DNA from 2 places in the Stenotrophomonas sp. TWI1149 genome. Region 1 is predicted to be linked to the other one. Evidence: predicted binding sites of a transcription regulator. Region 1 holds the regulator's gene; the other holds the start of a gene.
What was found. The regulator FliA, encoded in region 1, starts transcription of late flagellar genes. The targets are predictions, from matches to a motif close to TAAAGTTTNNCNNNCNNNGGCCGATAA.
Positions count from the first base shown of each region.

Region 2: a site for FliA is predicted at 2,142-2,168, ahead of ABE424_RS09385 (methyl-accepting chemotaxis protein). Genes of this name have one in related genera too.

Region 1 covers NZ_JBDJLB010000004.1:127,928-132,343, reverse strand. The annotation lists gene ABE424_RS06110 (chemotaxis protein CheA) at 1-898, opposite strand, end outside; gene ABE424_RS06105 (protein phosphatase CheZ) at 904-1,518, opposite strand; gene cheY (chemotaxis response regulator CheY) at 1,518-1,910, opposite strand; gene ABE424_RS06095 (RNA polymerase sigma factor FliA) at 1,927-2,673, opposite strand; gene ABE424_RS06090 (MinD/ParA family protein) at 2,670-3,557, opposite strand; gene flhF (flagellar biosynthesis protein FlhF) at 3,544-4,416, opposite strand, start outside.
Region 2 covers NZ_JBDJLB010000006.1:249,740-254,155, forward strand. The annotation lists gene ABE424_RS09385 (methyl-accepting chemotaxis protein) at 1-2,109, opposite strand, end outside; gene ABE424_RS09390 (L,D-transpeptidase) at 2,313-3,290, shown strand; gene ABE424_RS09395 (M23 family metallopeptidase) at 3,294-3,989, shown strand; gene ABE424_RS09400 (hypothetical protein) at 3,990-4,343, opposite strand.

The sequences.
Region 1 (4,416 bases):
AGCGCGAGAACACCTTGCCGACCGGCTGCATGCGGGTGCGCATGACCGCCGACTGCAGGCGCGCGGTGGCGATGTCCAGCGTGGACACGGCGCGGTCGAGTTCTTCATCGTGCAGGCGTGCGCGCAGGGTCTTGAGCCGGTTGCGCGACAGCACGAGCTCGCCGATCAGGTTGACGATGGCATCCAGACGCTTGGTATCCACGCGCACGGTGTGCTCGGCTTCGGCAACCGGTTTGGCCGGCGCCGGCTTGGCCATCGGCGCCGCCGGGGCGGCCACGGCACGCGGAGCCGGTGCGGCGGCGACGGCCTTGGCACCGGGAACGGCGCCACCGTGGAGCTGGTCGAGCAGGGCTTCGAACTCGTCCTCGCCGATCAGGCCGTCATCCTTCTTCGGGGCCGCGATGGCGGTCGGTGCGGCCCCGCCATGCAACTGGTCGAGCAACGCTTCGAACTCATCATCGGTGATCATCTCGCCGCCGCTGCTGGCCGTGGTGGCGGCCGCCGGCGCCGGCGTGGCCGGCCCGTTGACATCGAACTGGGCGATCAGCTCCGGCGGAGCATAGCCCGGCTCGGTGCCGGCCGAGACCGAATCGAGCATCGACTGCAGGTAATCCAGCGACTGCTGGGCCGCATCGAAGTGGTGGGCCTGCAGCGTGGCCTGGCCGGAGCGTGCCATGCCGAGGGTTTCCTCGGCGGCGTGGCACAGCTCGACCATCGCCTGGATGCCGAGGAAGCCGGCACCGCCCTTGAGCGTGTGGAAGCCCCGGAACACGGCGTTGAGCTGGTCGGTGTCCTGGGGCGCCTGCTCCAGCGACACCAGCTGTTCGCCGAGGCGGTCCAGGATTTCCTGGGCCTCGAGAATGAAGTCGGCAGCGATATCGTCTGGAACAGCACTCATGAGCGTTACAGTCCCAGGTCCGAAAGCAGGTCGTCGGCGTCGTTCTGTGACACCGCGTGGCGATCCAGGCCGTTCACGGCCGGGCCGGCCAGGCCGTTGTTGTCGCGCTTCTTTTCGTCGTCCTGCGGCGGCAGGCCGAGCGCGCCGAAGCCCTCGTGCACGCGACGCACGATCCCGACCACGCGGCGGATGATCTGCCCGGTGAGGTCCTGATAGCTCTGCGTCAGCGCGATTTCGGTGAGGTTGTGGCGGATCCGGTCCAGCTGCTGGCCCTGGTCGGGCGTCAACCCGTTGGCACGCAGCTGCTCGGTGAGCGAGCGGCATTCCTCGGCCAGGTCCAGGGTGCGGTGGGTGGCCTGTTCGGTCATCGCCACCACGTGGTCCAGGCGCGCGCAGGCGTCATCCAGCTCGCCGGCTTCGCTGGGCAGGCTGGGCAGCTCGCCCAGGGCCTGGCCGAGCTCGCGGGCCAGGCGGTTCAGGCCGGCCATCATCGGCTGCGTGCGCAGCGCGGCGAGGGCGTCGATTTCCCGGCGCCAACCGGCTTCGTCACCACTTTCCAGTGCGGCCAGGGCGTCCTGCAGGCGCTGCACCAGCGCGGATTTGTCGCTCAGGGTCTCCATCAGGCGCTCGCCGCCAGGCGTTCGAAGATCTTGCCGAGCTTTTCTTCCAGGGTCTGGGCGGTGAACGGTTTGATGATGTAGCCGTTGACGCCGGCCTGCGCCGCTTCGATGATCTGCTCGCGCTTGGCTTCAGCGGTCACCATCAGCACCGGCAGGGTCTTGAGCTTGGCGTCGGCACGCACGGCCTTGAGCAGGTCGATGCCGGTCATCACCGGCATGTTCCAGTCGGTGACCACGAAATCGAACGGCTGGCTCTGCAACATCGCCAGCGCGGCATGCCCGTCCTCGGCTTCGGCCGTATTGGTGAAGCCCAGATCGCCCAGCAGGTTCTTGACGATACGACGCATGGTCGAGAAGTCGTCGACGATCAGGATACGCATGTTCTTGTTCAAAGCACTTTCCTCGATTTCAATGGTTCTCGAGGCCGGCGTCTGCCGCCTCGAAGATCTTCAGCCGGCCCCGCAGGCGCAGCACGGCCTGGCCATGGATCTGGCACACGCGCGATTCGCTGACACCCAACACGGCGCCGATCTCTTTCAGGTTCAGTTCCTGCTCGTAGTACAGCGAGAGCACCAGCTGTTCGCGCTCGGGCAGCAGGCCGATCGCGTTGCCCAGCTCGCGCCCGAACTCACCGCGCTCCAGTACCTGCTGCGGGGTCGGGCCGCCCTGGGCGACGGTATCCAGCTCGCCCTGGTCTTCGATCCGCGATTCCAGGCTCAGCACCTGGCCGCGCGAGGCGTCCTCCATCAGGCGCAGGTAGTCGGGCAACGGCATGTCCATCGCGGCCGCCACTTCGGTGGCGCTGGCGGCGCGGCCGGTGCTCTGCTCCAGCCGGCGGATGGTCGCGGCAGCATCGCGGGCACGGCGGTGCACCGAGCGCGGTACCCAGTCGCCGCGGCGGATCTCGTCGATCATCGAGCCGCGGATGCGGATCGAGGCATAGGTCTCGAACGAGGCGCCCTGATCCGCGTCGTAGCTGCGCGAGGCCTCGATCAGGCCCATCATGCCGGCCTGGATCAGGTCATCGACCTCCACGCTGGCCGGCAGGCGCGCCGCCAGATGGTGGGCGATGCGGCGGACCAGGTCGGAGTGCTGGGCAATGCACTCGTTGGCCGCGGTCCGCTGGACTTCTTTGTATTGTGCTGCGCCCTTCATGCCGTCACCCCGCGTTGCTTGAGGATGCGTTCCAGGAAGAACTCGACCCCGCCACGCGGCTCGGTCGGGGCCTGCCAGCGCGCGGTACGGCGCGCGATTTCGGTCAATGCCAGGGCCGACGGGCTGGACGGATAGGCTTTCACCACCGGCTGCTGGCGCTGCACCGACAGGCGCAGCCAGTCATCCTGCGGCACGCAGCCCAGGTAGTTCAGCGAGACATCGGCGAGGAACTTGTCGCAGACGCGGGTCAGCTTTTCGTAGAGCACGCGACCTTCGTTCGGATCGCGGACCATGTTGGCCACGACCTGGATCCGATCCACGCCGCGTTCGCGCGAGAGCACCTTGATCAGCGCGTAGGCATCGGTGATCGAGGCCGGCTCATCGCAGACCACCACCACGGTGTCCTGCGCGGCCTGGCAGAAGGTCAGCACGCCATCGGTGATGCCGGCGGCGGTGTCCACGATCATGATGTCCAGCTCGCGTTCGAGCTCGGAGAACACGTTGACCAGGCCGACGTGCTCGGCCGGCTGCAGTTCGGCCATGTGGCGGCGGCCGGACGCGGCCGGGACCACCAGCACGCCACCGGGGCCTTCCATGATCACTTCTTCCAGGGTGCAGCGCCCGGCGACGAGGTCGGCCAGGGTCACCTTCGGCTGCAGGCCCAGGATCACGTCGATGTTGGCCAGGCCGAGGTCGGCGTCCAGCAGCAGCGTGCGTTTGCCCATGTCCGCCAGCGCCACGGCCAGATTGGCCGAAACGTTCGTTTTGCCCACGCCGCCCTTGCCGCCGGTGACGGCGATGGTGCGGACCGGGCCCAGCGGCTGGCTTCGGGTAGCCGACAACGGGAAGGTCTTGGTCAGCTTGGCGTACTCACGCGACGGCATGGTTCAACTCCGGGTTGCAGGGCATATCGGCCGCGCGGCGCAAATCTTCAAGGCGAAGTACAAGATTGGCCGCACTGGCACGGTGCAGGTCTTCGGGAACGTCCTGGCCATCGGTGACCCAGGTGATCGGCAGGCGGTGATCCACGGCCACCGACAGGGCGCTGCCAAAGCGGCCGGTCTCGTCCAGCTTGCTCAGCACCACGCCCTGCGGGTTGGCGGCGCTGAAGCGACGGACGACCTCGTCCATGTCACCGAAACTGGTGTTGGCCGGCAGCACCAGCAGGGTGCGGATCTGCTCGGCAGCGCGCAGCCACTGCAGCTGGGCGGCCAGGGCGCGGTCGCGCGGGCCCAGCCCGGCGGTGTCGATCAGGACCAGCTTGTAGTCCTTCAGGCGCTCCAGCAGCTGGTTCAGATCGCTGCCGCTGCTGGCCTCATGGACCGCGATGCCGAGCTGGCGGCCGAAGCCGTACAGCTGCTCGCGGGCGCCGATGCGGCCGGTATCGGTGGTGACCAGGGCGACGTCGCGGGCGGCATGCGCTTCGGCGAAGCGCGAGGCCAGCTTGGCGATGGTGGTGGTCTTGCCGGCGCCGGTGGGGCCGACCAGGGCGATCACGCCGCCGGCTTCGAGCGGGTCGACCGGGGCGATCGGCAGCTTCTTGGAGAGCAGGCCCAGCATCAGGCCACGGCCGCGATGGGCTTCGGTATCCAGCGGAATCTGCATGGCCACGTCGCGGCTGATGCCGGCGTCGAAGCCATACTCGTCCATCAGGTCCAGCGCGGCGGCACGGACCGGCGAGCCACGCAGACGCTCGTCGGTGAAGCGGTGCATCTCGCGCTCGATGACGTGGCGCATGCCGGC
Region 2 (4,416 bases), on a different contig from region 1:
GCGCCGCAGGCCTGCCGCGGGGTCCTCCAGCGTGAACACCGCCACCGATTCGGTCAGTGCGTGCGCCTGCTGCTCCAGCGCGCGGCTGGCGGCGGTGGCTTCTTCGACCAGCGCCGCGTTCTGCTGGGTCACCTGGTCCATCTGCACGACCACCTGGTTGACCTGCTCGATGCCGGCGGCCTGTTCCTTGGTCGCCGCGGCAATGTCGCTCATCAGCTGATTGGTGCGCGAGCTGGCCTGGGTCAGGCGGGCGATCGCCGCTTCGGACTGCACGGTGACGCTCAGTCCGGTCTTGACCTTGCTGCTGGACTCATCGATCAGGTCTTTGATCTCCTTGGCCGCCGTGCCGGCGCGCTGCGCCAGCGTGCGTACCTCGGTGGCCACCACCGCGAAGCCGCGCCCGTTCTCACCGGCACGCGCCGCTTCGACGGCCGCGTTCAGGGCGAGGATGTTGGTCTGGAAGGCGATGCCGTCGATCACCGAGGAAATCTCTCCGATACGCGCCGAGGACTGGTCGATCTCGCTCATCACCGCGGCCATCTGCGCGATCGCCTGCTCGGTCGCCTTGACCGCCGCACCCGCCGCATGGGCTTCATGGTCGGCCTGGTTGGCCAGCTCGGCGTTCTGCCGGACCGTGGAGGTCAGCTCCTCCATCGAGGCCGCCGCTTCTTCCAGGTTGGCTGCCTGCTGCTCGGTACGGCGCGACAGGTCATTGTGGCCCGCCGCCAGTTCCTGCGCGGCATCGTTGATGCTGCCGGCCGCGCCCTGGATCTGCTGCACGATGCCGGTCAGCTGCACCGCGGTGACGTTGGCATCGTCGCGCATCTGCGCAAAGACACCTTCGTACCGGCCGTCCATGCGCGAGGTCAGATCGCCGGTGGAAATCGCGCGCAGTACCTGCGACAGGTCCGCGATGCTGGCCTGCGAGCTGGCCATCATCCCGTTGAGCTGGGCGACCATCGCGCGGAACTGGAACTGGAACGCCGGCTCGTCGCCGCGCACGGAGAAGTCGCCGGCACGGGCGGCCGAGGCCAGTGTCTCGATCTGCTGGTTGATCGCCATCAGGCTGGCCTTGACGGTGGCCATGGTGGTGGTCAGCACGGCCTTCTCGCCCGGGTAGCTGTCCAGATCACGGCTCAGGTCGCCGATCGCGTAGCGCTGCATCACCTCGACCATATGGAACTCGACGGCCACGTGCGAACCGACCAGCTCGTTGGTGGCGCGGATCATCCGGCCGAAATCGCCCGGGAAGGCCGTTTCGTCCATGCGATGGCTGATGGCACCGGCCTCATGCTGGCGGGCCATGTCCAGCTGTGCGGTGATCGCGCCCTGGACACTCTGGCGGACCGTGGCCATCGCGTTGCCGAGCTGGGTGATCTCATCGCGACCGCCCAGATGGACGTCATGGGCCAGATCACCCTTGGCCATCCGGGTGGCCAGGCCGACGGCGCGGGCCAGCGGACCGGTCAGGCTGCGGCCGATCAGCACGGAGGCGGCGATGCCGACCACCAGCGCGATCGCGCCCAGCACCAGCAGCTGCAGCAGGGTCCGCTCGCCGAGCCGGATCGCTTCGGCAGCGGCCTCGCGGCTTTCCTTTTCCTCGTAGACCACACCCTCGCTGAGCGCCTGGTTCCAGCCCTTGGCGGCGGCCTGCACGGCGCCCAGGGTGAGGGCCGTGGCAGCGGCAAAATCGCCCTGCTGCAGCTGTTCGCTCATCTGCTTGTTGAGCGGACGCGCCACCGCGCGGGCGGCCGCGATGGCGTCGCCGACGGCCTTGTCTTCCGGCTGCGCGGGCAAGGCCTGGTAGGCGGCCCAGCTGGCTTCATAGCGCGCGACCAGCGCGGCGATGCGCGCCTCATCCTCGGCCAGACCGTCGCCCTGGCGGATCAGCATCTCCCGGCGCACGACCATCATCTGGTTGTTGGCATCGAGCATGTCCGAGAGCAGCCGCACCTTGGCCACGTTGACCTCGACCACCTGCTGCATCGCGCGCTTCTGTACCGCACTCCCGGTGGCGCCGGTGGCGACCACGGCCGCGACCAGCAGCAACAACAGGCCAAAGCCCATACCTAGACGCCAGACGACGCTGACGTTCCGCAAAAATTCCATGAGACATCCGAAAAACGTGGGGGGGTGGGCTGGTATCGGCGGCAGTGGCAGCGCCTTGACCGACGGCCGTGAGCCCGCTGTGAATGGATTCACATAACGTCGGCGTTACCCTCGCGTCGCCGCTCAGCCCCCCGTCAGGCTTTTCACGGCAAGTGCGCACGCCCGGCAGGCATGGTGGAAACACGTTCCCGCTGGAGTTGCCGATGTCCCTTCGCCTGCACCGTCTCGCCCGCCTCACCGCGCTCGCCCTCGCCCTGGGGGTCTCCTCCGGTTGGGCGGTCGCACAGACGGCACCCGCGCCCGCCGCGATCCCGGACGCCGACGCGACGCCGCTGGCGACCGGTCCACGCTCGGATCTGCATGCGCAGGTGCTGCTGGACCGCGCGCACTTCTCCCCCGGCCAGATCGATGGGGAGCGCGGCTCCAACCAGAAGCGCGCCGTGGCCGGCTTCCAGGCCGCCCATGGCGTCAAGGTGACCGGCGAACTGGACGATGCCACCTGGCAGGCGCTGCAGCCGGATGCCGCCCCGCCCCTGGTGCGCTACACGCTCACCGCGGAAGACGTGGCCGGTCCGTTCCAGCCGGTGCCCAAGGGTCCGGCCGCGCAGGCCAAGCTGAAGACCCTGGGCTTCGGTTCGATCGAAGAAGCGCTGGGCGAGCGCTTCCATGCCTCCCCCGAGCTGTTGAAGACGCTCAACCCGGGCGTCGACCTGGGCAAGGCCGGCAGCGTGATCCAGGTGCCGAACATCGCGGCCGCCCCGCTGCCGAAGGCCAGCAAGCTGGTGATCGACAAATCCGACTCCACGCTGCGGCTGTTCGATGCGGACGGCAAAGTCTACGCGCAGTTCCCGGTGTCCTCGGGCAGCAAGCACGACCCGCTGCCGATCGGGAAATGGAAGATCCTGGGCATCTCCCGCGATCCCACCTTCCACTACAACCCCAAGCTGTTCTGGGACGCCAAGGCGGGCGACAGCAAGGCGGTCCTGCCGCCGGGCCCGAACAATCCGGTCGGCGTGGTCTGGATCGACATCTCCAAGCCCCACTACGGCCTGCACGGCACGCCCGAACCCGGCCATGTCGGCAAGACCGAATCGCACGGCTGTGTGCGCATGACCAACTGGGATGCGCTGCAGGTCGCCGCTGCGGTCGACGCCTCGGTGCCGGTCGTGATGCAGGAGTAATGGATGAAGACCTTTCGACTACTGGCAGTAGGACTGGTAATCGGCGTGGTCGGGTACTGGCTGCTGGGGCCGGGCCCCTCATCCCGGCTTGGCGCCGCCGAACCGGCCAAGGTGGGATCGGCCACCAGTTCGGCCCGCGCTGCGCTTGATGCCCCGCCGCCACCGGCGCCGGCCACGACACCGGTGCCCGCCGACACCTCAGCCACACCGCCCGCGCCGGACGCGGGCGTTTCGACACCCGCACCGACAAGCGGCGCGGCGGGCGCGCTGCTGCTGCCCGTGCAGGGCATCGGTGCCGATCAGCTGCAGGACACCTTCACCGATGCGCGCAGCGAAGGCCGCGTACATGATGCGATCGACATCCTGGCGCCGACCGGGACGCCGGTGCTGGCCGTCGCCGACGGGACGGTGGAGAAACTGTTCGACAGCGTGCGGGGCGGTCTGACGGTGTACCAGTTCGAGCCGAGCGGTCGCTACTGCTACTACTACGCGCATCTGGACCGCTACGCCGACGGGCTGGCCGAGAAGAAGACGATCAAGCGCGGTGAGGTGATCGGCTATGTCGGCAGCACCGGCAACGCGAGTCCGGAGGCGCCCCACCTGCATTTCGAGATCCATGTACTGGGTCCGGAAAAGCAGTGGTGGAAAGGCGAATCGATCAATCCGTATCCGGTGCTGAAGGGACAGCAGGCGCTCTGATCAACGCGCGCCGGGGGATGCGTCCCGGATCGCCCGCGCCAGTTGCCAGGCGCGACCGCGCAGTGCATCCAGGCGCTCATTGAGTTCACCCGCGTCTGCGCGCCACTGGAAGTGGCCGTTGCTGTAATCCAGGCCCAACGCAACATCATTGAACGACCCCATGCCCCCATAGGCGCGCAGCACGCTCTCCGGCGCGCCTGGATCGCCCTGCTCAAGCTGGGTGATGACCCGCTGCATCCAGTCGGCCCAGTGGGTTTCCCCGTCGCCGCGCAACAGCGCTTCAAGCTCGGACACCACCGCATGCAACGCGCGGTCCGCGCTGCTCATGCCGGTGGTCACGTGATCGTCAGACACCCTGCGTCGCCCCTGCTGATTGGTGAGGCTGCACAGCATGCCATGGCGCCGCGCTGGCGGGCGTGGTCACTGC